DNA from 3 places in the Arthrobacter sp. 4R501 genome. Region 1 is predicted to be linked to each of the others. Evidence: riboswitches for the same ligand, from Rfam matches in the RefSeq annotation. Region 1 holds a riboswitch; each other region holds the start of a gene.
The links. A riboswitch is a leader RNA that binds a small molecule or an ion and turns the genes downstream of it on or off. The one in region 1 is predicted to bind thiamine pyrophosphate.

Region 1 (9,426 bases):
GGGAGCCCCGGCTCACGTACTTCGAATGCCTGACCATTCTGGGCTTCGCGATCTTCGCGGACCAGCCCGTCAACGTGGCCGTGATCGAAGTGGGCCTGGGCGGCATCACCGATGCCACCAACGTGGGCGACGGCCTGGTTTCGGTGGTTACCCCCATCTCACTGGACCACACCGACCTGCTGGGCGATACCACCGAGGACATTGCCTACGAGAAGGCCGGCATCATCAAGCCCGGCGGTTACCTCATCAGTGCCTCGCAGCCTGTTGATGCTGCGCAGGTGCTGCTCGAGAAAGCCAAGGAGGTGGCAGTCCCGTTCCGGTTTGAAGGCGTGGAGTTCGGCGTCGAATCCCGGACGGTTGCCGTGGGCGGCCAGGTGGTGAGCATCCAGGGCATCGCCGGCCGGTACGCGGAACTGCTGCTGCCGCTCCACGGCGCGCACCAGGCCCAGAACGCAGCCGTGGCGGTGGCAGCCCTCGAGGCCTTCTTCGGCGGCGAGAAGGAACTTGACGCCGAGGTGCTCCAGGAGGCCTTCGCATCCGTCACCTCCCCGGGCCGCCTTGAGGTTGTCCGGACGGCGCCCACCATCATTGTTGACGCGGCCCACAACCCGGACGGCATCAGGGTCTCGGCCGAGGCCATCCAGGAGGCCTTCAGCTTCACCCGGCTGGTGCCGGTAGTGGGAGTCCTGAAGGAGAAGGACGCCGAAGAGATACTGCGCCAGCTCAAGGAATCCCTGGGCGAGATCGCCCAGGAATACTGCTTCACCCAGTCCAACTCGCCGCGGGCGGTACCCGCGGCCGAACTGGCTGAACTGGCGGTGGAAATGGGCTTCGGCGAAGACAACATCCACATTGCTGAGAAGCTCGACGACGCCCTCGAATGGGCCGTGGAACGCGCCGAAGCCAGCGACGACCTCTCCGGCGGCGTGCTGGTGACGGGGTCCATCACCCTGGTGGCGGAAGCCCGGATCCTGCTCGGAAAGACGGAGGCCTAGCAGTGGCGAAGCTCACCAAAGCGCAGCGCGAGTGGCGCCCGGGAATGCCCAAGAAGCGCCGGTCCACCAAGGTGATGTTTGCCTCCACCGTCCTGCTGCTTGAAGCGTTTGTGGTCTTTTTCGCAACGCTGGCCGTCTTTGGACTTAGGCGCGGCGAGTTTCCGCCAGCGCTGATCCTGGGCATCGGCATCGCACTGAGCGTAGTGATAATCTTGGCCTGCGCGGTGCTGTCCAAGCCCTGGGGCGTGGGACTGGGCTGGATCCTACAGATTGTGCTGATCCTGACGGGCATCGTTGAGCCCATGATGTTCCTTGTTGGCGGGCTGTTCGGCCTGGCCTGGTGGTATGGAATCCGCACCGGCATCCGGATCGATTCCGAAGCCGCAAAGCGCGAACGCGACCAGGCCGAGTGGAACGCGTCGCACGGGGACACCCCGGAAGCCTCGTAGAATTGTCCCGAAACCACCCATTACGCATTGGAGCAGCTATGACCATTGAGCGCACCCTGGTACTGATCAAGCCCGACGGCGTTGCCCGCAACCTCAGCGGCGCCATTCTGGGCCGCATCGAGGCCAAAGGCTACACCCTCGCCGAACTGAAGAAGGTTGACGCCAGCCGGGACCTGCTGGAGCAGCACTACGAAGAACACGTGGGCAAGCCGTTCTACGAGCCCCTCGTTGAATTCATGCTCAGCGGACCGGTGGTGGCCGCGATCTTCGAAGGCCACCGCGTCATTGAAGGCTTCCGGTCCCTGGCCGGCACTACGGATCCCACCACTGCGGCTCCCGGGACCATCCGTGGCGACTTCGGCCGCGACTGGGGCCTGAAGGTCCAGCAGAACCTGGTCCACGGCTCCGACTCCGTGGACTCGGCCGAGCGCGAAATCAAGATCTGGTTCCAGGACTAACGTCCACCCGCGAACTGCGCGAACGGACACTTGAGGCCCCGGGAAACCGGGGCCTCAAGTGTCCGTTCGCGCTTGTCCGTTGGCGCCTTTTGTGCGTTTGTGCGGGGTCCGCGTTAGAAGCCTGAGGTTCCGGCAAACACCTGGATGAACGCGAAGAAGATGCTGGCGATGACTGCCACGTACAGCAACGCCGTGATGATCCAACCTGATTCGCCCAGCACGCGTGCTGCACCTGACGGGACGGGGATGATGCCGTGGACGACGTTTCGGATGGTTACCCAGACGAAGAGCGGGATCATCGCGGCCCAGACAATCATGCAGAACGGGCACAGGATGTGGATGTCGTAGAGGGCCTGGGACCAGAGCCACACCACAAACGCGAAGCCGAGCGTGACGCCGGCCTGGAGTCCTGCCCAGTACCAGCGTGCGAACGTGGCGCCGGAGAGCAGGGCCATGCCCACGGTGATGATGACGGCGAACGCGACGATGCCAATGAACATGTTGGGGAACCCGAACGCCGAGCTCTGCCACGTCTGCATAACCTGGCCGCAGGAGATCCACGGATTAACGTCGCAGGCCGTTACGTGATTCGGATCCTCGAGGACAGCGAGCTTTTCCAGGACCAGCGCCCCCGAGGCAAGCCAGCCGATGGCGCCGGTGACTACCATCAGCCAGCCGAGGGGCCGGTTGCGTGCCATCGGCGGCACAGTCCCGGGCGTGGCGGGAAACGGCTCCGCCGCAGGGGAGGCAGCCGGCGTGTCGGTGCCGTGGGAGGAAATGCTGGGCATGGTGTGTGGCGTCCTTTGCTTCGGGTGCTCCTTGCCCCGATTGTAACGCCGGTGGCTGGAAGCAGCATTCAGTCAGCGCCGTCAGGTACCGATCCGTTGCCCGTGGTTCCGCCGCCTTTCAGCCCGGGTGTGAGAGAATGAACATGGCTGGAGGCCGACCCACATTCGGACTCCGGTCCGGTGGCTTGTTTCAAGACCGCCAATGATGAGCAGGGCAGGCTTCGGATTCTCTGATCCGGCTTCCCGCAATTCCATTGGTCGGCACCTGGTTGTGGCGTGTAGAACAACGGGTTTCAGGACACAGCCGACGGCTCCCACGGGCTGCCGCACCCCTCTGCCGGTGCGAACCTGGGAGTATCCACTTGACTTCTGTCAACGCCCGCGGGTTTTGACAATATGTGCCCCAATGGGTGCCGGATGTGGCGGTACGTCAGGGGCAGGAGTGTTGCCACATATGGAAAACGAACAAACACCAGCCATTAATGATGAAGCCGTCGCCGAGGCCACGGAAGCGCCCAAGAAGGCCACCCGGACACGCCGAAAGGCAGTGCCGAAGGCCGCAGACTCCGCACCGGTAAAGGAGTCAGCCGAGGCTGAGCCTGCGACGGACGCCGCACCGGAGCCTAAGGCGCCGGTCCGCCGCACCCGCGCACGTAAGAAGGTCGAGACCGCCGAACCGTTGCCGGCCTTCGCTGCTGAGGTTCTGGAGTCACCTGCCGCCGTTGTTACCGAGACCGTCGTAGAGCCCGCCGTCGAACCCGAGGCTGCAGCCGCAGCCCCCGAGGCTGCAGCGGAGACCAAGCCTGTCCGCCGCCGCCGCGTGGCCACGCGCAAAACCTCGGCCCCCGACGTCGCACCCGCGGCCGTGGAACAGGCAGTTCCAGAGCAGGCAGCCCCTGAAACTGCAGCAACGCCGGCCCCGGAAGCAGAGGAAGCCGCCGCTGCGGCCGCCGCCGCGCCCGCAGCAGCCGCCGTTGCCCCCGTCAACGCTGCCCCGGTCAACGCTGCCGCCGCGCCGCTTGACGAGCCGGCTGCTGCTGAGACTGCCAGCCCGTTCAGTTCACTCTTCCTTGAGCCGGCGTCCACCACATCGGTGCTTTTCCAGGCCCCCGACCTCAGCACCGTGGTCCGCCCCGCGCCGGTTGCTGCCGCGGTTGAAGAGCCGGAAGAGGACGACGCCGAAGACGGCGAAGCGGACGACGCCAACGGCCGCCGCAGGCGCCGCAGCCGTGGCCGCCGTGGCCGCAGCCGCACAGGCGAAAGCGATGCTGACGGTGATAACGAAGGCGACGAAGGCGCAGCCGAAGAAACCGAAGAGGAGTCCGCCGGGCAGGCCGATGAAGGCGTGACGTCCCGTCGTCGTCGCCGCCGTCGCCGTGGCGACCAGGATCTGGAACTGACCGGAGGAGAAGGCGACGACCCGCCCAACACGGTGACCCGTGTCCGCGCGCCGCGCGCCGCGACCGAAGCGCCGGTCAACAACCGCGTCACGTCTGTCAAGGGTTCCACGCGCCTCGAAGCCAAGAAGCAGCGCCGCCGCGAATCCCGCGACACGGGCCGCCGCCGCACGGTCATCACCGAGGCCGAGTTCCTGGCCCGCCGCGAATCAGTTGACCGGCAGATGATCGTCCGCCAGCGCGACGACAGAATCCAGATCGGCGTCCTCGAAGACGGCGTCCTGGCCGAGCACTTTGTTTCCAAGACCCAGCAGGACTCCCTGATCGGCAACGTTTACCTCGGCAAGGTGCAGAACGTCCTGCCGTCCATGGAAGCGGCGTTTGTTGACATCGGACGCGGCCGCAACGCCGTCCTGTATGCCGGTGAAGTGAACTGGGAGGCAGTTAACCTCGAAGGCAAGCAGCGCCGGATCGAAAACGCGCTCAAGTCCGGCGACACCGTCCTGGTCCAGGTCACCAAGGATCCCGTGGGCCACAAGGGTGCACGGCTGACCAGCCAGATCTCGCTGCCCGGCCGCTACCTGGTCTATGTGCCCGGCGGCTCCATGACCGGCATCTCCCGCAAACTGCCCGACGTCGAGCGAAACCGCCTCAAGCGCATCCTCAAGGACCGCCTCCCGGAGCACGCCGGCGTCATCGTCCGCACCGCTGCCGAAGGCGCCTCGGAAGAGGAGCTCACGCACGACATCAACCGGCTGCGCGCGCAGTGGGAGGGCATCGAAAGCCAGTCCACGTCCACCAAGATTCTCGCGCCGGAGCTGCTCTACGGCGAACCTGACCTCACCATCAAGGTGGTCCGTGATGTCTTCAACGAGGACTTCTCCAAGCTGATCGTCTCCGGTGAAGAGGCCTGGGACACCATCGAGGCCTACGTCACCTACGTGGCCCCGGACCTCGTGGGCCGCCTGGAAAAGTGGACCAAGGACCAGGACATCTTCGCTGCGTGGCGGATCGATGAGCAGATCCACAAGGCCCTGGAACGCAAGGTCTTCCTGCCTTCGGGCGGCTCGCTGGTCATTGACCGCACCGAAGCCATGACCGTGGTGGACGTCAATACCGGCAAGTTCACCGGCAGCGGCGGCAACCTCGAGGAAACCGTCACCAAGAACAACCTCGAGGCAGCTGAAGAAGTGGTCCGGCAGCTCCGGCTCCGCGACATCGGCGGCATCATCGTCATCGACTTCATCGATATGGTCCTCGAATCCAACCGCGACCTTGTCCTGCGCCGCATGGTGGAATGCCTGGGCCGCGACCGGACCAAGCACCAGGTGGCCGAAGTGACCTCGCTGGGCCTCGTGCAGATGACGCGCAAGCGCATGGGCACCGGGCTCCTGGAAGTCTTCGGCGAGCAGTGTGAAACCTGTGCAGGCCGCGGAATTGTCACCCACGACGACCCCGTGGAACACCGCCGCGCCAACACGGTAGCCGCGGAGCACCACGTGCAGCGGGTAGACAGCCGCCCGGAAGCCCAGCGCACTGACAGCGTGCGGACTGACAGCCAGCGCCCGGACAGCCAGCCGGGTGGCCGCACTGACCGGAAGCGCCGCCGCGGACGGGGTGGCCAGCCGCTGGAAACAGCACCGGCAGCTCCGGTGCAGATCCACACGGTCCACCCGGAAGCCAGCGATGCCGAGCGCCATGCGAAGGCGGAGGCCACGCGGGCAGCGCTTGCGAACATTGCGGCCGCAGCCCACGCTGCGCATCTGCATGACGACGAGGTGGCGCACGCATCAGCTGCCGCGGGCCGGCAGCCTGCGGCTCCGGTGCCGGCTCCGGTTGGGCAGTCCGAAACGGACTCCAACGGCCGCCCGGCCGCAGTGCTGACATTCGGCGGCGAGCAGGTGGTGCTTCCGTTCGTTGCGCACCACGATGACCAGCCGCACGCACCTGCCCTGACACTTGACCGCCTCGCGGAGGCCTTCGCCCACCTTGGTGAGCCGGCTCCTGTAGCGGAAAGCACGCCGCCGGCAGTTCATGCAACTGAAAGCCGGGCGGCCGAACCTGCCCGCCAGCAGCAGCCAGCCGCGGCGGAGAGGGATTACTCCGACCACACCGAGGAGCCCCGCGCCCGCCGTCCCCGGCGGAACCGGAGTGCCAGCCGTGCCCAGGGCGCAGCCAACGCCACGTCCGTAGAGCATCACGAAGCCGCTCCCGCGGCTGCCGCCGGACACACCCACGCCGCCAAGGCCCCGGAACCCGTCAAGGCTCCTGTGGCCGACAAACCGGTTGCCGCCAACGCGCCCATCATCCTGGGCGTAGGAGTTCCGGCCTCGGAGCTCTGACCAAACAGTAGGGCAAGCCAATACAACGGCGCCCGGACGTGCCTGTGAATCACAGGCTGCGTCCGGGCGTCCGGCGTTAAGTCGCGAGGAACGCTAGGCTGGTGACTGACACGGGGTGCCGCGCAGAGAGCCGGCTGAGATCCACACCCGTTGAACCTGTCCGGTTAGCACCGGCGAAGGGATGTCTCCTTTGGCTTCAACTTCTGTCCTTCCTCCTGCAACGCCCGCGGCGGCCCTGCCGGAAACCCCAGCAACCCGGGCTGAGGTCCAGCCCGCACCAGGCCGCTCTTCTGCGGTCCGGGTGCTGCGTGACGTTCCGCGGGTGCTGTCCATTGCCGGATCGGACCCTTCAGGGGGCGCGGGCGTCCAGGCCGACCTCAAAAGCATTGCGGCCCTTGGCGGCTACGGGATGGCGGCCATCACCGCGCTGACGGTCCAAAACACCCAGGGGGTCCAGGCGGTTCACGTCCCGCCGGCGTCCTTCCTTGGCCAGCAGCTTGATGCCATCAGCGATGACATCACCATCGACGCGGTCAAGATCGGCATGCTGGGCGACGCTGCGGTGATAGGAGTGGTCCGCGACTGGCTGGAAAAGGTGCGTCCCGCCGTCGTCGTTCTTGATCCGGTGATGGTGGCCACGAGCGGCGACCGGCTGCTGCAGGAGTCTGCCGAGGCGGCCCTGCGGGAGATGCTCCCGCTCGCGGACCTGATCACCCCCAACCTGGCGGAACTGGCCATCCTGTTGGGGGAGCCGCAGGCGAGGGAATGGCACGACGCGCTCGGGCAGGGGCAGCGGTTGTCCGCAGCGACCGGCGCCACCGTCCTGGTCAAGGGCGGCCATCTCGACGGCGGTGCGTGCCCGGATGCCCTGGTCAACGCTGCCGGGCTGCTCGCCCGGGAGGTGGTGGAAGTGAGCGGGGACAGGATCCCCACGCGCAACAGCCACGGCACCGGCTGCTCGCTGTCATCGGCCATGGCCACGGCCCAGGCCCGGCTGGGGGATTGGGAAGCCTCATTGCGGAAAGTGAAGCCCTGGCTGGTGGGCGCGCTGCAGGCCGCTGACCAACTTGAGGTGGGCGCGGGCAACGGCCCCATCAACCACTTCCACCACATGCAACAGGTTCCGGCAGCCGGCGAATTCGCAGAGACGCTGCGGCGGGCGTCGGAGCCGGATCTTGCAGCCATCTACGGGCTGGATTTCATCCGCGACCTGGCGGCCGGCACATTGGCTGAGGAACAGTTCGCCTATTACCTCGCCCAGGACGCCATCTACCTCAACGGCTATTCGCGGGTCCTTGCCCGGGCCAGCGCGCTGGCGCCCACGGAAGCCGCCCAGCTATTCTGGGCGAAGTCGGCCCAGCAATGCCTTGAGGTCGAGTCCGAACTGCACCGCACGTGGCTAAGCACCAGGACAGTGGACTCCGTCCTCGGACCTGTCACCAAGTCCTACGTGGACCACCTGCTGGCGGCCTCTGCCTCCGGCAGCTACTCGGTCCTCGTGGCGGCGGTACTGCCGTGCTTCTGGCTGTATGCCGAAGTGGGGCAGACTCTCCACGCGGAGTTCCTGGCTGCGGGTGCACCGGCAGCACATCCTTATGCCGACTGGCTGCGGGCCTATGCTGACGAGGATTTCGCCCAGGCCACGCGTGACGCCATCGCCTTGGCTGACGACGCCGGCCGGAGTGCTTCCGCGGATGAACGGGCGGCGATGCTGGTGGCTTTCAGGCAGTCGTGCCGGTTCGAGGTGGAATTCTTCGACGCGCCGCGAATTCATTCCTGACAGACTGCGGCCCGTGTGGCCTGTACGATAGTCAGGCACGGTTTTGGATTGTCAGTGCAGTACCTGCTTGTGGGTCCTATCACAGACAACCTGCCGTAACCAGCCTCATTTGCGGCCGAAGGCAAAATTAGCGTATTCTAGATCTTCGGTGCTTACGCCAACACTTGGGTTACGACCCCACGGCGTTGAGGCACAGCGAGAACCCAGCCAATTATGGAACAGGGTTCAGCACGCAAATTTAGTAATAAACGTCGAGAGAAGTGAGTTCCCAAGTGGTGTACGCGATTGTCCGCGCAGGCGGCCGCCAAGAGAAGGTTTCCGTTGGAGACTTCGTTACCCTGAACCGCGTCCCCGGTGGAGCCGGCAGCACCTTTGAGTTGCCCGCACTGCTCCTGGTAGACGGTGACAAAGTCACCTCTGCTGCTGCGGACCTGGCCAAGGTAACGGTTACGGCTGAGATCCTCGAAGACCTCCGTGGTCCGAAGATCGTCATCCAGAAGTTCAAGAACAAGACCGGTTACAAGAAGCGCCAGGGTCACCGTCAGGAATTGACCAAGGTCAAGATCACGGGTATCAAGTAACTCTTCGTTACTGTTCAGGTTCTTCAGCAGATTCCCCAGAATTTAAAGGCAGGCATTTCAAATGGCACATAAAAAAGGCGCGAGTTCCACTCGCAACGGTCGTGACTCCAACGCCCAGTACCTCGGCGTCAAGCGCTTCGGCGGCCAGGTAGTTTCCGCAGGCGAGATCATCGTTCGCCAGCGTGGCACCCACTTCCACCCGGGCGCCGGCGTTGGACGTGGCGGCGACGACACACTGTTCGCACTGGCCCCGGGAGCCGTCCAGTTCGGCACCCGCCGCGGTCGCCGCGTAGTCAACATCGTTGCTGCTGCAGCTGCAGAGTAACAAATAGTTCTGAAACGGTGGAGCGGGCCATTTGGTCCGCTCCACTATTCTTTTAACCGCATTACAATCGTCTTGGCGCCCTTGGGCGTCCAGGAAACAGCACTGAGGAGATCCACGTGGCGAGCTTTGTAGACCGGGTAGTACTGCACGTATCCGGCGGTACCGGCGGCCACGGCTGTGTCTCCGTCCACCGGGAGAAGTTCATCCCACTGGGCGGACCCGACGGCGGTAACGGCGGCGACGGCGGCAACGTCATCCTGCGCGTTGACCACCAGACCACTACCTTGCTCGACTACCACCACTCCCCGCAC
Region 2 (9,426 bases), on a different contig from region 1:
TTCCAAACGAAAGAGCGGGCAGGGAACCTCGAAAGGTTCCCTGCCCGCTCTGTTTGTTCTGGCATAGCCAGCCAGCCTTAGCCAGCCAGCGCTTACCCAGCCGCCGCGGAACCGGGCCATCCGGCGGGACCGGCCGAACCGGCGTCGTACTTTTCCAGCGGCACAGCGCCCCGCTGCCAGGCCTTCAGCACCGGCTCAAGAATCCGCCAGCATTCCTCCGCGGTGTCGCCGCGCACGGAGAGCAGCGGGTCGCCGCTCAGGACGCCTTCCAGCACTTCGCCATAGGGCAGCAGCTCAGACGCGCTCAGCTCCGCATTCAGCGTCGTGCGGCTCAGGCTGAAGATGCTGCCGGGGCCGTTGACGTCTACGTCGAACGCCAGGGTATCCGGCCCGAAGCCGATCCGCAGCTGGTTGGGGGAGTCCACGCCGGTGAATCCTGCCGGCAGATGCGGGACGGGGCGGAACGTGACCACAGCTTCCTTGCGTTTCACCCCGAGGGCTTTGCCCGACCGCAGGATGAACGGCACCCCCTCCCAGCGCCAGTTGTCGATGTCCACCCGGACTTCCGCCAGGGTCTCTGTCCCGCGGGCTGCGTCCACCCCTTCTTCCTGCGCATAATCCGGGACGTCCCGGCCGGCAATCGAACCCGCCGTATAGATGGCCCGGCGGGTGGAGTTCGCGTACGGCGCGCTGATGGTGCTGGCGCGCAGCACAGCGGCGATGGCGTCCCGGAGGTCCCGCTCCCCGATGGTGGCCGGAGGCTCAATGGCCATCAGGGCCATGATCTGCAGCAGGTGGCTCTGGATCATGTCGCGCAGGGCACCGGCGGTGTCGTAATACCGCGCCCTTCCCTCCAGTGCCAGGTCCTCGTCGAAGATGATCTCGACCTTCTCCACATGCTCGCGGTTCCAGACGGGTTCCAGGAAATTGTTCGCAAAGCGCAGGCCCAGGATGTTGAGCACCGTCGCCTTGCCCAGGAAGTGGTCCACCCGGTGAATGTGGTCCTCCGCCACCAGCGCGGCGAGTGTGTGATTGAGGGAACGGGCCGAGGCAACACTTGCGCCGAACGGCTTCTCCATCACCAGCCGTGTTCCGGCCGGAACCTGGTCGCGGTGCAGGGACTCGCAGGCCAGCTGGCTGACATGAGGAGGCAACGCAAAATAGATCGCGGTGGGGCCTTCCAGGCCTGCCAACAAGGCCGCCAGGGCTCCATCCGCCGTAACATCCAGCTGGTGGTAGGGAGTAGCTTCCGCCAAGGCGGTGAGTGCCTTCTTGCCAGCCGCGTCGGCGGCCTCCACGGCGGGGGCGAAGGCTTCGTGGACCCGGGTTCGCCACTGTTCCGGCGTCCAGGCATCGGAGCCGGCGCCCACCAGGGTTAGGCCATCGGCGCGGCCGCTCGCCACCAGCCGGGCCAGTCCCGGGAGCAGGAGGCGTCCCGTCAGATCGCCTGAGGCACCCAGAATGAGCAGGGTTTTTACACTGGTTTGGCTGGTCACCCTGCCAGCATGCCATCCGGCAAGCCCGACTTGGTACCCTAGATAGTCGAGTCCCCCCTGTAAATCCACTGAAAGAAGTGCGCGGCGCGTGTTCAATTCACTCTCTGACCGGTTGACAGCAACCTTCAAGAATCTCCGTGGCAAGGGCCGCCTCACTGAGGCCGACGTCGATGCCACAGTCCGGGAGATCCGCCGCGCCCTCCTGGATGCCGATGTCGCCGTTCCCGTGGTGCGTGAGTTTACGGCCCGCGTCCGCGAGCGTGCCCTCGGGGCAGAGGTATCGGGGGCGCTGAACCCCAGCCAGCAGATCGTCAAGATCGTCAATGAGGAACTCGTTGAGATCCTCGGTGGCGAGACCCGCCGGATCCGCCTTGCCAAGACCGGTCCCACCATCATCATGCTGGCCGGCCTCCAGGGTGCCGGTAAGACCACCCTGGCGGGCAAGCTCGCCAAATGGCTCAAGGCGCAAGGCCACAGCCCCCTGCTGGTGGCATGTGATCTCCAGCGGCCCAATGCCGTCACCCAGCTACAGGTTGTCGGCAACCGCGCCGGCGTGCCCGTTTTCGCGCCGCACCCCGGAGCCACTTCGGAACTCGAGCACCCCGCTGGTGACCCGGTCGCCGTCGCCCGCGCCGGTGTCGAGGAAGCGCGCCAGAAGCTGCACGACGTCGTCATTGTCGACACCGCCGGGCGCCTCGGTGTTGACGCCGAGATGATGGAGCAGGCGAGCGAGATCCGCCGCGCCATCGTCCCCAATGAAGTGCTGTTCGTGATCGACGCCATGATCGGGCAGGACGCCGTGAACACGGCTGTGGCGTTTGACGAGGGTGTGAACTTCACCGGAATCGTGCTGTCAAAGCTCGACGGCGACGCCCGCGGCGGTGCCGCACTCTCGGTTGCGTCGGTCACCGGTAAGCCGGTTATGTTCGCCTCCACCGGCGAAGGCGTGGATGACTTTGAGCTGTTCCATCCGGACCGCATGGCCTCCCGCATCCTGGACATGGGTGACGTCCTCACCCTGATTGAGCAGGCCGAGAAGAACTGGGACAAGGACGAAGCCGCCCGGATGGCGAAGAAATTCGCCGACCAGGAAGACTTCACCCTGGACGACTTCCTCTCCCAGATGCAGCAGATCCGCAACATGGGCTCCATGAAGAAGATGCTCATGATGATGCCCGGAGCGCAGAACATCCGCGAGCAGCTGGAGAACTTCGACGAGCGCGAGATCGACCGGGTCGAAGCGATCGTCCGTTCCATGACGCCGCACGAACGAGTCGCCCCGAAGATCATCAACGGCTCCCGCCGGGCACGCATCGCCAGAGGTTCAGGCGTGCATGTCTCCGAGGTCAACGGCCTGCTGGAGCGCTTCGGCCAGGCCCAGAAGATGATGAAGAAGATGGCCCAGGGCGGCGGTATGCCGGGAATGCCAGGGATGCCCGGCATGGGCGGCCCCGGCGGTGCGCGGAAGGGCGGCAAGAACGCCCCGAAGAAGAAGGCCCGCTCAGGCAACCCTGCCAAGGCTGCCCAGGAGCTCAAGGACGCCGAGGCCCGTCGGGCCGGCGGGGCGAAGGCTCTTCCCACGGGGGCGGCGTTCGGCCAGCAGGGCGGCGACTTCGACCCTTCGCAGTTGAACCTGCCCAAGGGATTCGACAAGTTCCTCGGCAAGTAACCACCCCTCCCGACTGGGTAGCAGCAGGCGTCGTTGTGGGCACTCATAACAACACTGGCTGCTGCCCAATTGGGATGTCGGTGCCGTGGAATAGGGTTGGGTCATGTTCAAACAGCGGGTAGTGTTCGTGCACGGCGCCGGACCTTTCGGTGCCGCGGCGTGGCTGCGCCAGCACGGCATGGCCCTGACGTACGACGCCCTCTTCCTGCGGCGGCACGGTTTTGACCCCGTCGCTGAACCCGTGGAGTCCTCGTTCTCCGTAGATACCGCCATCATCCTGCGCTCACTTGCCGATGACGGCCGCGGGGCCGCTGGGGGCCATGTTGTTGCCCACGCCGAGGGCGCGATTGCGGCCATGATGGCTGCCGTCGAACGCCCCGAACTGGTGTATTCCCTCACGCTGGTAGAACCGGCGTGCCTGTCCCTAACCGCCGAACTGCCGGCCACGGCCGCGCACCGCGCCCTGATGCAACCGCTGTTCGACGTCCGGCACCAGCTCAGCGATGAAGACTTCCAACGTGAGTTCGTGCGGCGAATGTTCGCGGCGGACCTGCAGGAGCCCGCCACGCCGGAGGAAAAACGGTCGGCGCGCCGGCTCCGGTTGCAGGCGCCGTCCTGGGAGGCCCCGCTGCACATAGTTCCGGGCGTCCCCACCATGGTCCTTACGGGTGGGTGGGAACCGCTCTACGAGGAAATCGCCGGATATCTGCAGGAAACCGGTGCCCTGCACCGCATCGCTGCGGGAGGACACCGGCCCCAGGACTCTGCCGAAGGTGACCGTGCCATCCGGTCCTTCATCGCCGACGTCGGCAGGTCACGCTCGGTTCAGGCTTCCTGAGCCGTCAGTTCCCGGCCGGGATCCGAAGCTCGGGGAGGTAGACCTTTCCGCCGGCGGCCAGGAACTCCGCACTCTTTTCGCGCATCCCGCTGTAGGCCTCGGCAATGGCCGCCTGCGAATCGGCGGAACCGTATTCGTCCCTGATGTCCTGGCTGATCTTCATGGAGCAGAACTTCGGGCCGCACATGGAGCAGAAGTGGGCGGTTTTGGCCGGTTCGGCGGGCAGCGTCTCGTCATGGAAGGCCTCAGCCGTGACCGGGTCCAGGGACAGCGCGAACTGGTCGCGCCAGCGGAACTCGAACCTGGCCTTGGACAGGGCATCATCCCGTTCATGGGCGCCGGGGTGGCCTTTGGCAAGGTCTGCTGCGTGGGCGGCGATCTTGTAGGTGATCACTCCGGTTTTCACATCGTCCTTGTTCGGCAGGCCAAGGTGTTCCTTGGGCGTGACGTAACAAAGCATCGCCGTGCCGTACCGGGCGATTTCGGTGGCGCCGATGGCGGACGTGATGTGGTCGTAGCCGGGGGCAATATCCGTGACCAGCGGCCCCAACGTGTAGAACGGGGCGCCCTTGCAGAGTTCCTGCTGGCGTTCCACGTTCTCCCGCACCAGGTGGAACGGGACGTGCCCGGGACCTTCCACCATGACCTGCACATCGAATTCCCACGCCCGCTGGGTCAGTTCAGCCAGGGTGTCCAGCTCGGCGAACTGGGCGGCGTCGTTGGCGTCCGCCGTCGCCCCCGGGCGCAGTCCGTCGCCCAGGGAGAACGCGACGTCGTACTTGGCGAAGATCTCGCACAGCTCGTCGAAGTGGGTGTACAGGAAGTTCTCCTGGTGGTGCGCCAGGCACCACCCGGCCATGATCGCGCCGCCCCGGGAGACGATGCCGGTGACGCGGTTGGCCGTCAGCGGCACGTAACGCAGCAGCACACCGGCGTGGATGGTCATGTAGTCCACCCCCTGCTCGCACTGCTCAATGACGGTGTCCCGGTAGATCTCCCACGTCAGGGCGTTGGCCTCGCCGTTGACCTTCTCCAGCGCCTGATAAATGGGCACCGTACCGATGGGCACGGGAGAGTTGCGGATGAGCCATTCCCGGGTGGTGTGGATGTCATCGCCGGTGGACAGGTCCATCACCGTGTCAGCTCCCCACTGCGTGGCCCACTGGAGTTTGTCCACTTCCTCGGCAATGGAGCTGGTCACGGCCGAGTTGCCGATGTTGGCATTGATCTTCACCAGGAAGGCCTTGCCGATGATCATCGGTTCGGATTCCGGGTGGTTGATGTTGTTGGGGATGATGGCCCGGCCGGCCGCCACCTCGCTGCGGACCAGTTCCACGTCGCAATTCTCGCGGAGGGCGATGAACTGCATCTCGGGGGTGATGACACCCTGCCGCGCATAGTGCATCTGGGTGACGGTCTTGCCTTCGACGGCGCGGCGGGGCACCGGTTGCGCGCCCTTCCACTCCGCAGAGGCGGCGCCGCGGCGCACTGCCGACTTGCCGTCGTCGAGCAGGTTCCGTTCCCGTCCGCTGTACGGCGCGGTGTCGCCGCGGGCGGCGATCCACTCCGAGCGGAACGGGTTGAGGCCCACCACCGGATCACTGCCCGGACCGGCCGTGCGGTAGGTCCGGAAAGGCCCGTTCGCCTCCCCGTTCGGCGACGGTTCCAGCGCGATCTCGGTCACGGGTACCCGGATCCCGGTGGCCTCATCGTTGATAAACGCCAGCGAGTGGGACTTCAGTGACTGGGTTTCAGGCTGGAGCGTTTGATCCACGTCGGCTTCATTTTGGGCAGGGATCAGCTGTGTTTCTTGTGTATTCAATGAATACTCACTTCCTTCGCCGGCATTACCCGGACAGGTTCAACGGTCGCAGGCTGCGTCAGCCCGATCTCAGCCCCTGCAAGGGCTCCCGTGTGGTCAAGTCGAAGCTACCACAGCCGCTGCAGGATTTTGGAGGAACGCTTGAATTAAATTGAAGCTTCAAGTAAATTGGAAGTATAGCCGCCTTCCATCCGAAGGCCAACGGACCGGGAGTTTTCAAATGACTGCAGAAGCCACCAGCCGGGATCTCCTTCCTGCCGACCTCTCCATGGGCACCGTGATGCTCAAGGTGGGCAACATGAAGCTGATGACCGACTACTACCAGCGTGCGCTCGGCCTGGAGATCGTCGCGGAACAGGACGGCGGCGTCTATCTTGGCCGCCTTCAACGCCCGCTGGTCCATCTCGCGGCCGCCCCGTCTTTGAATCTGCCTGGCAGGGGAGAGGCCGGGCTGTTCCACACCGCACTGCTGTTTGACGACCAGGCTTCGCTTGCCGCCACGGTAGCCACCGCCGCCCAGTACGAACCCCGGTCCTTCACCGGCAGCGCCGACCACCTCGTCAGCGAGGCCTTCTACTTCAATGACCCCGAAGGCAACGGCGTCGAACTGTACTGGGACAGACCCCGCGAAAACTGGTCGTGGAACGGGAAAGATGTAGTGATGGACAGCCTGGCACTGCCGCCGAAGCGCTACCTCGAGCAGCACCTGACCCAGGAATCCGTGGCAGGCCAGCGGGCCAGCGAAGCCGGCGTGGGTCACGTCCACCTCCAGGTGGGCGACGTCCAGTCAGCGCACGATTTCTACGTCGGCACGCTGGGCTTCGAAAAGACCGCCGGCTGGCACGGGCAGGCACTGTTTGTCTCCGCGGGCCGGTATCACCACCACATGGCCATGAACGTCTGGAACAGCCGCGGAGCCGGTCCCCGCAAGGACACCCTGGGCCTCGGCGAAGTGCTCATCGAGGTCCCTTCCGGGGATGACGTCGGAGCGCTCGCGGACCGCCTGAAGGTCGCCGGTGTGGCCTCGCACCACACGGGCGCCGAGCTTCGCTTCGAGGACCCGTGGCGCAACAATATCCGTGCCACCGTCCGCTGAGTGCGGCTGCCAAATATGCGGCCTGCCTTGTACTAGGCTGATTCTGAACGGCCGGGGCGGCACTTGCTGCTGCCCTTCCAGGCCGCACCGTCGACGGAATGAGGGCTGTTCCCATGGGTTTCACTGAAGTTTTTGTTTCCACTCACGATGCCGCGCTGAAGCGGGCGGGCGTCCTGGATGCAGGCGGCTCCCCGGCGGGCCAGGCCCTGCGGATTCCCGGAATCAGCGATTTCGAAATCGAGCAGCTTGGCGACCTTGCCGGCGTTGCTGTGCACGCCGGTGGCGCGGACTACGAACTGGCCATGGTTGACGTGGCCAGCGATTCCCTCCTCGGGGTCCCGCCGGCCATGGTGCGTGCGCTCGCGGACCTGCTCAGCTACGAGACTGAAGGCGAAGGCCATGTCCTGGACGACGTCGCTGAAAAGTGGGCCGCCCAGGATGACATGCCGTTCGGCGTGGCCGAGGCCCGGACGTATGTCCAGCAGTTCGCTGAGCTTGCCAACTCCGTCGATGACGCCGCACGCACCGGAGTGTATGTCTGGTCGTCGTAGGCCGGCCGTGGCCCGCCGGGTCCGCCCGCTGCCCCATCCCGACGTGTCAAGTCGAAATCCGGACGCTGATCTGGCACAATAAACAAGTACTCGATCTGCGTGGCCCCTCTCTCCGCGTCCGGATCCTGTCCTTCGAACCCTCAAGTATGGCCCGCCCCACGGGTGCAGAACGTCGGTTCACCCCTTTTCTGAAACAGGAGTGACCACAAAAGTGGCCGTAAAGATTCGCCTTAAGCGCTTTGGCAAGATGCGCGCACCGTACTACCGCATCGTCGTCATGGACGCACGCTCCAAGCGTGACGGCCGTGCCATCGAAGAGATCGGCAAGTACCACCCCACCGAAGAGCCCTCATACATCGAGGTGGACACGGACCGTGCCCAGTACTGGCTCGGCGTCGGCGCACAGCCGTCCGAGCAGGTTGCCGCGATCCTGAAGATCACCGGTGACTGGCAGAAGTTCAAGGGCCTGCCGGGCCAGGAAGGCACCCTGAAGACCAAAGCTCCGAAGGCGGCCTTTGTTGCCCCGGAAAAGGGTTCCGTGATCATCCCGGAAGCCATCACCAAGAAGTCAAAGCAGTCTGACGCAGCCGAGGCCCCGGCCGAAGCAGAGACCACCGAGGCTGAGTAGATTGCTGGCAGAAGCGCTCGAACACCTCGTCCGGGGAATCGTTGATTCGCCGGAAGATGTCAAGGTCAGCTCGAAGAACAACCGCCGCGGGGACACCCTCGAGGTTCGTGTTCATCAGGATGACCTGGGACGGGTGATCGGCCGCCAGGGCCGCACCGCACGGGCATTGCGCACCGTTGTGGCGGCACTGGCAGACGGCGAGCCGGTCAGGGTCGACGTCGTCGATACCGACCGCCGCCGCTAAGCGCTCAGCAACATCAGTTTTTGCTCCGGCCCTTCCACCAGCAACGGTGGAGGGGCCGGAGTGCTTTCACCACAAGACCGTGGAGAATCCACAAACCGAAACAGAGGAACAGATGCAGCTTCAGGTGGCACGAATCGGCAAACCGCATGGAATCCGCGGCGAAGTGACGGTCCAGGTGCTGACCGACGCTCCGGGGGACCGGTTTGTTCCCGGTACCGAGTTTGTGGTGGAGCCTGCATCGGCCGGCCCGCTCATTGTTGAGGGTGCGCGCTGGAACAAGGACATCCTGCTGCTCGCATTCGAAGGAATCGAGACCCGCAACCAGGCAGAGACCCTGCGCGGCGCCAAGCTTTTTATCGAAACCGAAGAGCTGGACGAGGACGACGACGAAGGCTGGTACGAGCACGAACTGGTAGGGCTCGAGGCGCGCGTCGGGTCGCAGATGGTCGGCAAAGTCGCCGCCCTGCACACCTTGCCGGTCCAGGACCTGCTCGTGGTTGAAACGCCGGACGGCAAGGAAATCCTTGTCCCGTTTGTGGAGCAGATCGTTCCGGAGGTCAATGTGGCCGGTGGCTTCGTCCTGCTGACGCCGCCGGACGGACTCTTTGAGGTCAACGACGGCGAAGCCGGCCCCGGTGAAGCGGAGGAAAACGCGTAGATGAGAATCGACGTCGTCAGTATCTTCCCGGAGTACCTGGCGCCCCTGGAGCTCTCGCTCATTGGCAAGGCCCGCCAGGACGGCCTGTTGGACCTGCGCGTCCATGACCTGCGTGATTTCACCACCGACAAGCACCGCTCAGTGGACGACACCCCGTACGGCGGCGGCGCGGGCATGGTGATGAAGCCTGAGCCTTGGGCGCAGGCGTTGGCTGCTGTTGCCGCAGTTGCTATGGCCGGATCCGGTGAAGCCGCACCGGGTGCCGAGGCCACGGCGGCCGAGCCCGCCAAACCGGTTCTGATCGTCCCGTCGCCGGCAGGGGAGCGCTTCAACCAGGCCCTGGCCCATGAGCTCGCAGAAGAGGACCAGCTGGTTTTTGCCTGCGGCCGCTATGAGGGCATCGACGAGCGTGTCATCGAGTGGG
Region 3 (9,426 bases), on a different contig from region 1:
TCCACTTCTGGCTTCCCGGAGCCATGGCAGCGCCAACCCCGGTGAGCGCGTACCTCCACGCCGCGGCGATGGTGAAGGCCGGGATCTACCTGGTGGCGCGGCTCGCCCCGGGATTTTCCGACACCGCGTACTGGCAGTCCATTGTGCTGGGGCTGGGCCTTGCCACCATGCTGGTGGGCGGCTACCGGGCGCTCCGGCAGGCCGACATCAAACTCATCCTGGCTTACGGCACCGTCAGCCAGCTGGGGTTCCTGACCATGGTGGTGGGGCTGGGCACACCGGATGCGGCCCTCGCCGGCCTCGCGATGCTCCTGGCCCACGGACTGTTCAAGGCCACCCTGTTCCTGGTGGTGGGCATCATCGACCACCAGGCCGGGACCCGCGATGTGCGCCAGCTGTCCGGCGTGTTCGGGCAGTCCCGTGCGCTCGGAATAGTGGCCGGCATCGGTGCCGCCTCGATGGCAGGCGTCCCGCTGCTCGCCGGATTTGTGGCCAAGGAATCAGTGCTGGAAGCCTTTGTCCACCACGCTTCCGGCGGCGAGGCCTGGAGCCTGGTGGTGCTCGTGGGCATCGTCCTCGGGTCCGTTCTCACGTTCGCCTACAGTGCGCGCTTTATGTGGGGAGCGTTCGCGGTGAAGCCCGGGATTGAGCGGACAACGTTCAAGGCGGTCAAGCCTTCCTTCCTGGCAGCCCCGGCCGTCCTCAGCATCCTCAGCATCGTCTACGGCCTCTGGCCGGCGTCGGTGGACGCCTGGGTCCAGCCCTACGCCGCGCTGTTCGCGTCCACCGCGTCCGACGCCGGCACACCGGCCGAGCAGGCCGGCCACCTTGCGCTGTGGCACGGTTTCACCCCCGCCCTGGGACTGACCGCCCTCACGTTTGCCCTCGGCCTGGCGATGTACTGCGGACGGAACCTGGTGGCCCGCGCGCAGTCCCGCGTTCCCGGCTGGATCGACGGCGACCGCATGTACCAGCTCACCATCGGCGCCCTGGACGACACCGCGGTCTGGATTACGGGCCGCACGCAGCGTGGTTCCCTGTACTTCTACCTCGCCGTGATCCTCACGATGGCGTTTGCGCTGCCGCTGACCGCCATGGTGCTGGCGGGCAAGCCGCTGCCGGACAACCTGTACTTCATCGATCCCTACTCGCCGCTGCAGCCCGTGGTCGGGGCGGGAATTGTGATCGGCGCGCTGGCCGCGGTCAAGGCCAACAAACGGTTCCTCGCTGTGCTGATGGTGTCCGTCACCGGATACGGGATCGCCCTGATGTTCGCGCTCCAGGGCGCACCGGACCTGGCCCTCACGCAGATCCTTGTGGAAACCATCATCCTGGTGGCCTTTGTCCTGGCCATGCGAAGCCTGCCCGCGGAACTCCGTGACCGCACCGGCGGCAAGTACCGGGTGGTCCGCGTGATCATCGGGGCGGCGTTCGGCGTCACCATGGTCTTCGCCGCCATCCACGCCATGGGCGCCCGGGTGGCCGTCCCCGTGTCCCTGGAATTCCCGCGCCTTGCCTATGAAGGCGGCGGCGGGCTGAACATCGTCAACGTGACCCTGGTGGACATCCGCGCCTGGGACACTTTCGGTGAGATATCCGTCCTTGCACTGGCCGCCACAGGTGTTGCCAGCCTCATCTTCGTCCGCGGCCGCGGCGACCGGACCAGGGTCTCTGAAACCATTGCCGAGGGCAGCGTAGGCCGCCAGGTCGCAGTGGATCCCGGGTCGCGGGAAGCCGCGGCCCTGGCCATCAGCCGCAAATTCGCCGCCTCCGCCCGGGATGCCTGGATCGTGGCGGGGCGCACCCTGGCACCGGAACGGCGTTCCATCATCTTTGAAGTGGTCACGCGGCTGATCTTCCACTCCCTGATCATCTTCTCGCTCTACCTCCTCCTGGCCGGCCACAACCTGCCCGGCGGCGGCTTCGCCGGCGGCCTGACTGCCGGACTTGCCCTGGCCATCCGCTACCTGGCCGGCGGCCGGTTCGAACTGCGCGAGGCCACGCCCGTCGGCGCGGGAACGCTGCTGGGGATCGGGCTCGCCACTGCGGCGGCGTCCGGTGTGGTGCCGCTGCTGCTGGGCGGCCAGGTATTCCAGACCGCCATCATCGAACTCTGGCTGCCGGTGTTCGGGGACATCAAGTTCGTTACGTCCACCATCTTCGACATCGGCGTCTACATTGTGGTGATCGGCCTGGTGCTGGACGTCCTCCGCAGCCTGGGCTCCGAGATCGACGAACACTTCGAAGAGCAGAGAACTGCGCCTGCCGAGGACTCGCCAGACGACGACGCCCCTGCGACTGCCCAGGTGCGGGAACCCGTGGGCGTCCCCTCCGAAACCACTGCGAGGGGCCGAGGATGAGCGTCAACCTGACCCTGCTGACCGTGATGGGTGCCCTGTATGCGTGCGGCATCTACCTGATCCTGGAACGCAGCCTCACCCGGGTCCTGCTCGGGCTGATGCTGCTGGCGAACGCCACTAACCTGTTGATCCTGGCCACCGGCGGCTATGCCGGCCTGGCGCCCCTGTACAACAAGGACACCGGCGCGCATGAGTACGCGGACCCGCTGCCGCAGGCCCTGATCCTCACGTCGATCGTGATCTCCTTCGCCGTGACGGCATTTATGCTCGGCATCATCTACCGCACGTGGGTCCTGGCCCGCCAGGACGAGATCCAGGACGACGTCGAGGACCTCCGCGTCGCCGAGACCCCCCGCTTCGACGCGGAGGACGACGCACCGATCCCGGCCGAGACTTCCGAGTTTCCCCTGACCATGCTTGGCGGCGACGGGAGCACGGTCTCGAACCACCCCACGGCGGCGGACGGCCCGGAAGGGGCCGGGGGTTCCGTCACGGCCGGTGCCAAGAAGATTCCTGCCGCGGATGCCGCCGCTGAAGAGCAACCCGGCTCGCGGAACGTAACCCCTGGTCCCGACGGAGGTGTGAAGTGAACATCGCAAGTTTTGCCCCGCTCGCCGTCATACTTCCCGTCCTCGGTGCCGCCCTGGCCTTCCTGCTGATCCGGCACTCCCGCGCCCAGCGCACGGTCAGCATCGGCGTGCTGTCCCTGACCCTCCTGCTGGAGTGCCTGCTGCTGGCCTCCGTGTGGGACGGCGGAACGGCCGCCGTGACCATCGGCGGCTGGCTGCCGCCGTGGGGCATCACCATGGTGGTGGACCAGTTCTCGTCCCTCATGCTCGTGGTGTCGTCGGCCATTAGCCTCGCTGTGTTGGTCTACGCCACGGGGCAGGGCATGGCCGACGGCGACCAGGACGCGCCGGTGTCGATCTTCCACCCCACCTACCTGATCCTGGTGGCCGGGGTCTCCAACGCGTTCCTGTCCGGGGACCTGTTCAACCTGTACGTCGGCTTCGAGATCCTGCTGACGGCAAGCTATGTGCTGATGACACTGGGCGGGACCGGCCCCCGCATCCGCGCCGGCGTCACCTACGTGGTGGTCTCCGTAGTGTCCTCGGTGCTGTTCCTGATCTCCATCGCCATGGTCTACGGCGCCACCGGAACCGTGAACATGGCCGACCTCGCCATCAAGCTCGCGGACCTGGACGAGGGAACCCGGACCCTGCTGCACGTGATGCTCCTGGTGGCCTTCGGTATCAAGGCGGCCGTGTTCCCGCTCTCGTTCTGGCTGCCTGACTCCTACCCCACGGCGCCGGCGCCGGTCACCGCCGTGTTCGCCGGCCTGCTGACCAAAGTGGGCGTCTACGCGATGGTGCGCACGGAGACCCTGCTCTTCCCCGGGGACAGCCTGAACACCCCGCTGATGGTGGCGGCGCTGCTGACCATGGTGGTGGGAATCCTGGGTGCCTTGGCCCAGAGCGACATCAAACGTCTGTTGTCCTTCACCCTGGTCAGCCACATCGGCTACATGGTGTTCGGCCTGGCGATGTCCTCGGTGGCCGGGCTGGGCGCCGCCGTGTTCTACGTGGCCCACCACATCACCATCCAGACCAGCCTCTTCCTGGTTACGGGCCTGATCGAGCGCCGTGGCGGCAGCTCCTCCGTGGACCGGCTGGCAGGCCTCGCCAAGCTGTCACCCATCCTGGCCCTGCTCTTCTTTATCCCCGCCATGAACCTTGCCGGGATCCCGCCGTTCTCCGGTTTCCTGGGGAAAGTGGGGCTCATCCAGGCGGGCATCGAACTGGGCACACCCCTGGCCTACGCCCTGGTGGTCGGCGGTGTGGTCACCAGCCTCCTGACATTGCTGGCCGTCGCGCGGGTCTGGAACCGCGCCTTCTGGCGCAAGCCCTCGGACGCCGAGCACCCGGACCCCGTCCTGCTGGCCGAGCCGGAGGATTCGGATACGGGCAGCCGGGCCGGCCGCAAAAACGTCACGCTGCTGCCCCGCACCATGGTGGGCTCAACCCTGGGCCTGGTGGTCCTGGGCGTGTCACTCACTGTTTTTGCGGGCCCGTTGTTCACTGTCTCGGACCAGGCCGCCCACGAAATGCTGGACAGGTCCGCCTACATCCAGGCCGTGCTGGGCGAGGACACGGACGTTCCCCCGCTGGCCCTGAAGAACGGTGGGGGCAAATGAGCCGCCGCCGGATTTCCCTCCGCCAGGAACTGCCCCTGCTGGTATGGCTGGTGATTGTCTGGGGCGCCCTGTGGCAGGACTTCAGCCCCGGCAACCTGCTCTTCGGCGCGTTGCTGGCCGTGCTCGTGGCCCGGATCTTCTACCTGCCGCCGGTGGAACTCAGCGGCAGGTTCAACATTCTTTATGCAGTGCCATTTGCCCTGCGTTTCCTGGGCAGGGTGGCGGCAGCCAGCGTTGAGGTGATGTACTTGGCGGCTGTCCGCGGCCCGCGGGTCATCAACGCCGTCGTCGCGGTGCCGTTGAGGAGCCACCAGGACCTGATGGTCACCGCCACCGGGCACGTGATTTCGCTGATCCCGGGCTCGCTGGTGGTGGAAGTGGACCGGTCAACGTCCACCCTGTACCTCCATGCGCTCAATGTCAGCAGCCCGGAAGAAGTCGAGAACCTGCGCCAGGAAGTCCGCTCCATCGAAGCGGGCCTGATCAGGATCATGGGCACCCGCGAAGAACTCGAAGCAATCCGGCAGGAGGCCGCAGCATGATGCAGACTGTCCTGGCTGTCACGGCAGTCATTCTTTCGCTGGCAGCGGCGGGAGCCATCATCAGGATCTCCCGCGGCCCGTCGCTGCTGGACAGGGTGCTGGCCTCCGACGTCCTGCTCGCGATCCTCGGTGCGGCCCTGTGCATCGACATGGCCGTCAACCGGCACCTGAACAACCTGATGCTGCTAGTGGCGCTGTCCGTGGTCGGCTTTATCGGGTCGGTAACCGTGGCGCGCTACGTGGCCGACCGGCGGGAGCAAGCCAATGAATCCTGACGCCAGCGTGGTTGACAACGTCATCGATACTGTGTCGGCGGTGTTCCTGGTGGCGGGTGCCCTCATGTCGCTCGCCGCCGCCGTGGGCCTGCTCCGCTTCCCGGACCTGCTGAGCCGCATGCACGCGGCCACCAAGCCCCAGGTGCTGGGGCTGTTCCTGCTCCTGGCGGCCATCGGCCTGCAGCTGCGCACCTGGTGGGTGTGGCCGGTGCTGCTGGTGGCCTGGATTTTCCAGCTGCTGACGGTGCCGGTTTCCGCCCATATGGTGGGCCGCGCCGGTTACCGGACCAAACACCTGCACCGTGAGCTGCTCAGCTCCGATGAACTCGAAGCCGTGGTTCAGAAGGCGGCCCGATCGGCCCGGGATGAGTCGTCCAGGGATGAAGCGTCCGACGGCGGCCGGCGGGACTGAAGCGTCACGCGCAGCCCCAGCGTCCCGTGTGAGTTTTTGTCCAGATAATCGGGTATCTCGGCCGGGTTGAACCGATTATCTGGACAAAAACTCAGGGGATGGTGATGCGGTCAGACGATGTCCTGGGACTTGGCGAAGCGGGTGATGGCCCGCTGGGTGCCGCGGTTGGCGAGCACCTGGATGATGGTGCTGACCGAGGCCGAAATGAGCGCGAACGTCAGGGCCGAGCGCAGGGTGGTGGGAGTGTCTTCGTCCTTGCCGGTGGGAGGCTTCCGGCCGGTGGACTTTTCCCACACGGTATTGACCACCTTGGTGCCGACGAACCCGGCGCCGATGCTGATTGCAGTGCCGAGCAGCTTGATGAACAGGTTCATTCGTTGAACTCCTTGTGAGCGGATCCGGGACTTCCTTTAGCCTAACCCGGCTGCATGGACTCCAGAATCTCCCGCAGGGCTTCCACCACCAGATCGTGGTCCTGCTGCTGGGGCAGGCCCGAGACCGTCACCGTGGCCACTGCACCCACACCGGCGACGTAGACGGGGAAGCAGCCGCCGTGCGGGGCGTAGGTGGACTCGTCGAACCAGCCGTGGTCCTCGATCCGGCCGCCGTGCAGCCTGCCGCGCAGGCCCACCAGCAGCGACGGGATCTCATACCTGGCGGCGGTGCGCTGCTTGGCCCGGATCCAGTGCTCGTTGTCGGGGGTGGCGCCGTCCAGGGCAACATGGAAAAGGACCTGCTCGCCCTTGGTGATGTCGATCGCGATAGGCAGCTTCCGGCTCTTGCCCAGCTCCACCAGGAGCAGCCCGAGGTTGAGGGAGTCGTCCTTGCTGAAATGCGGAAACTGCAGCTCGTTGATCTCGGCTCCGACCCGGGCAATCAGGGCCTCAAGCAGCCCCGCCGGCTGGGGCACCGTCGAATCGGGATTGAACGCAGTCACAGTCGGGTTGTTGGCAGTCATGGCCCACAATCTACCCCGCCCGCGGTGTAAACTGGAGCACGCCCATCAGGGCAGATTTATTACGACAGGGGAGCGCCGCCGTCGGACATCACTGGCATTGCCAGGGAACCGCAGGTGGGCGCTGAGAGTGCGGACAGCCGCAGACCCTCGAACCTGATCCGGTTAGTACCGGCGCAAGGGAGTCGAGTTCTCGAAGTGTCCGGAAACGGCGGCAGCGCCGCACGCCGGGGCACTTTCCCCTCCTGTTCCTCAGGAGGACCAAAATGACAACTGCAGCAATCAAAAAGACCGGCAATACCTGGCGCGTTGTGGACATCGTGGTGGCGGCACTCATCGCCATCACCGGCGGCGTGATCTTCTGGGCCTGGTCCCAGGGCGCCGGCATCGTCTCCGCCCCCATGAACGCCGTTTACCCCCCGCTGACCGGCCTGATCGCCGGCGGCTGGATGATCCCGGCAGTGCTGGGCATGCTCATCATCCGCAAACCCGGCGCGGCGCTCTTCTGCGAAGCGGTGGCCGCCACCGGCGAACTCATCATGGGCTCGCAGTACGGCGCCACGGTGCTGATCTCCGGACTCCTGCAGGGCCTGGGCGCCGAGCTGGTGTTCTTCCTGCTGGTATACGGCAACTTCCGGTTCAAGTCCTTCCTGCACCAGAAGTACAACCTCATCGCCGCGCTGCTGGCCGGTGCCGGCGCGGGCCTGTTCTGCGGCCTCAATGACTCGTTCCTGCCGTGGGGCTGGAACATCGCCTACGAGCCCGGTGACAAGCTCGCGTACATCGTGTTCTGCACAATCTCCGGCGCGGTGATTGCGGGCGCGCTGTCCTGGATCGCCACCCGCGGCCTGGCCAGGACCGGCGTGCTGAGCTCGTTCGCGTCCCGGAAGGCAGCGTCGGAGCCCGTCTTCAACTGATGACCGCTTCCGACGCCGGCGCTTACGGAGTACGCCCCGCCGCGGTGTCCGCCCGTGGCTGGGGCTGGCGGCATGCCGGACGTTCCGCCCCCGCCGTCCGAGGGCTCGACCTCGACATCGCTCCCGGCGAGCGGGTGCTGCTGCTGGGCCCGTCGGGCGCGGGCAAGTCAACGCTGCTGCACGCGCTCGCAGGGGTACTGGGGGATGAAGAGGACGACGCCGACGAAACCGGTTCGCTGCTGATCGACGGTGTGGTGCCCCGCGGGCAACGCGGCCGCTCGGGCCTGATGCAGCAGGATCCGGAAACGCAGGTTGTTCTGTCGCGCCTAGGTGACGACGTCGCCTTCGGCGCCGAGAACCTCGCCGTTCCACGGGACGAGATCTGGCGGCGCGTCCATGAAGCGCTCGACGACGTCGGGCTGCGGAGTGCCGGGGGCGGCGGTTTGAACGCCAGCGACGGCGCTGATGCCGGCTCCGGTTTGAACGCCGACGGCGGCGCTGGTGCGGGCCGGCTCCCGCTGGACCACCCGACGTCGGCCCTGTCCGGCGGGCAGAAGCAGCGCCTGGCGCTGGCCGGGATCCTCGCGATGCGGCCCGGGCTGATCCTGCTGGATGAGCCCACCGCGAACCTGGATCCCGCTGGCGTGCTGGAAGTCCGCGACGCCGTGGGCCGCTGCCTGGACAAAACCGGTGCCACCCTCGTTGTGGTGGAACACCGCGTGTCCGTCTGGAAGGACCTGGTGGACCGGATTGTGGTGCTGCAGCCGGGCTCGGCAGCGGGTTCCGCTGCTTCCCCCGCTACGTCCGCAGTCCTGCTGGACGGGCCGCCGGACCAGGTGCTCGCGGAGGCACGGGACATGCTGATCGGCGCAGGCGTCTGGGTGCCGGGCTACGTTCCGGCAACCCGCCGCCGCGTGTCCACAGGCTCAGGTGACCTGCTGCTGGCTACCGAGGACCTGGCCGTCTCCCGCGAGCGTCCGCGGCGCCGCGGCTTCCGGACCATCCCGCCGGTACCGGTGCAGCTGGGCATCACGGCCCAGGTCCGTTCCGGCCAGGCACTCACCGTCACGGGGCCCAACGGCGCCGGCAAGTCAACGTTTGCGCTGACACTCGCCGGGCTTCTGGCGCCGGTGGCGGGGAAGGTGTCAGCCGCCGTCGAGCTTTCCGAGGGGGCCGGGATCGATCCCTTCAAATGGAAAGCCAACGAGCTGATTTCCCGCATCGGAACCGTGTTCCAGGAGCCTGAGCACCAGTTCGTGACCGGCCGCGTGCTGGACGAGCTGATGTTCGGCCCGCGGCACCTGGGGCATGGCGAGGAGCGGGTTGATGAGCTGCTGGAACGGCTGCGCCTGACGCACCTGGTGGACGCCAATCCGTACACGCTGTCGGGCGGCGAAAAGCGGCGCCTGTCGGTGGCCACCGTCCTCGCGGCGCACCCGCGTGTGCTGGTGCTCGACGAGCCGACGTTCGGCCAGGATGCCAACACCTGGGCCGAGCTCGCCTCGTTCCTCTCAGAACTGCTCGACGCCGGGACCTCCGTGGTTTCCGTGACCCACGACCAGGAATTCAGCGCAGTCCTGGGCGGGGCCGAACTGCGGCTTGGCCCGGCCTCGCGCGGTGGCGCCCGCCAGGAAGCAGGTGCGGCATGAGGGATGCCCTGACCCTCCGCGGCAACCACGCGCTGCTGACGGGCGCCAACCCGCTGGCCAAGTTCGCCGTCGTCTTCCTCATCACCCTGGCGCTGGCGCTCTCCATCGACTGGGTGTCCGCC

Region 2: it holds a riboswitch for thiamine pyrophosphate, as region 1 does, so the genes downstream of both, thiC (phosphomethylpyrimidine synthase ThiC) here and thiD (bifunctional hydroxymethylpyrimidine kinase/phosphomethylpyrimidine kinase) in region 1, are expected to answer to the same signal.
Region 3: it holds a riboswitch for thiamine pyrophosphate, as region 1 does, so the genes downstream of both, CXR02_RS18195 (ECF transporter S component) here and thiD (bifunctional hydroxymethylpyrimidine kinase/phosphomethylpyrimidine kinase) in region 1, are expected to answer to the same signal.

Annotation. Positions count from the first base shown of each region.
Region 1 covers NZ_PJIW01000003.1:222,884-232,309, reverse strand. The annotation lists gene CXR02_RS04080 (folylpolyglutamate synthase/dihydrofolate synthase family protein) at 1-995, shown strand, start outside; gene CXR02_RS04075 (DUF4233 domain-containing protein) at 998-1,444, shown strand; gene ndk (nucleoside-diphosphate kinase) at 1,483-1,902, shown strand; gene CXR02_RS04065 (vitamin K epoxide reductase family protein) at 2,016-2,690, opposite strand; gene CXR02_RS04060 (Rne/Rng family ribonuclease) at 3,145-6,429, shown strand; TPP riboswitch at 6,531-6,628, shown strand; gene thiD (bifunctional hydroxymethylpyrimidine kinase/phosphomethylpyrimidine kinase) at 6,611-8,209, shown strand; gene rplU (50S ribosomal protein L21) at 8,482-8,790, shown strand; gene rpmA (50S ribosomal protein L27) at 8,852-9,115, shown strand; gene obgE (GTPase ObgE) at 9,232-9,426, shown strand, end outside.
Region 2 covers NZ_PJIW01000005.1:240,895-250,320, forward strand. The annotation lists gene CXR02_RS06670 (glucose-6-phosphate dehydrogenase) at 93-1,496, opposite strand; gene ffh (signal recognition particle protein) at 1,585-3,165, shown strand; gene CXR02_RS06680 (alpha/beta fold hydrolase) at 3,269-4,003, shown strand; gene thiC (phosphomethylpyrimidine synthase ThiC) at 4,008-5,777, opposite strand; TPP riboswitch at 5,820-5,927, opposite strand; gene CXR02_RS06690 (VOC family protein) at 6,046-6,921, shown strand; gene CXR02_RS06695 (hypothetical protein) at 7,035-7,472, shown strand; gene rpsP (30S ribosomal protein S16) at 7,684-8,100, shown strand; gene CXR02_RS06705 (RNA-binding protein) at 8,102-8,344, shown strand; gene rimM (ribosome maturation factor RimM) at 8,457-9,002, shown strand; gene trmD (tRNA (guanosine(37)-N1)-methyltransferase TrmD) at 9,003-9,426, shown strand, end outside.
Region 3 covers NZ_PJIW01000020.1:69,298-78,723, reverse strand. The annotation lists gene CXR02_RS18235 (Na+/H+ antiporter subunit A) at 1-2,360, shown strand, start outside; gene CXR02_RS18230 (Na(+)/H(+) antiporter subunit C) at 2,357-2,950, shown strand; gene CXR02_RS18225 (Na+/H+ antiporter subunit D) at 2,947-4,554, shown strand; gene CXR02_RS18220 (Na+/H+ antiporter subunit E) at 4,551-5,096, shown strand; gene CXR02_RS18215 (monovalent cation/H+ antiporter complex subunit F) at 5,093-5,371, shown strand; gene mnhG (monovalent cation/H(+) antiporter subunit G) at 5,361-5,783, shown strand; gene CXR02_RS18205 (DUF4235 domain-containing protein) at 5,894-6,157, opposite strand; gene CXR02_RS18200 (heme-degrading domain-containing protein) at 6,199-6,741, opposite strand; TPP riboswitch at 6,798-6,939, shown strand; gene CXR02_RS18195 (ECF transporter S component) at 7,005-7,655, shown strand; gene CXR02_RS18190 (ABC transporter ATP-binding protein) at 7,655-9,304, shown strand; gene CXR02_RS18185 (energy-coupling factor transporter transmembrane protein EcfT) at 9,301-9,426, shown strand, end outside.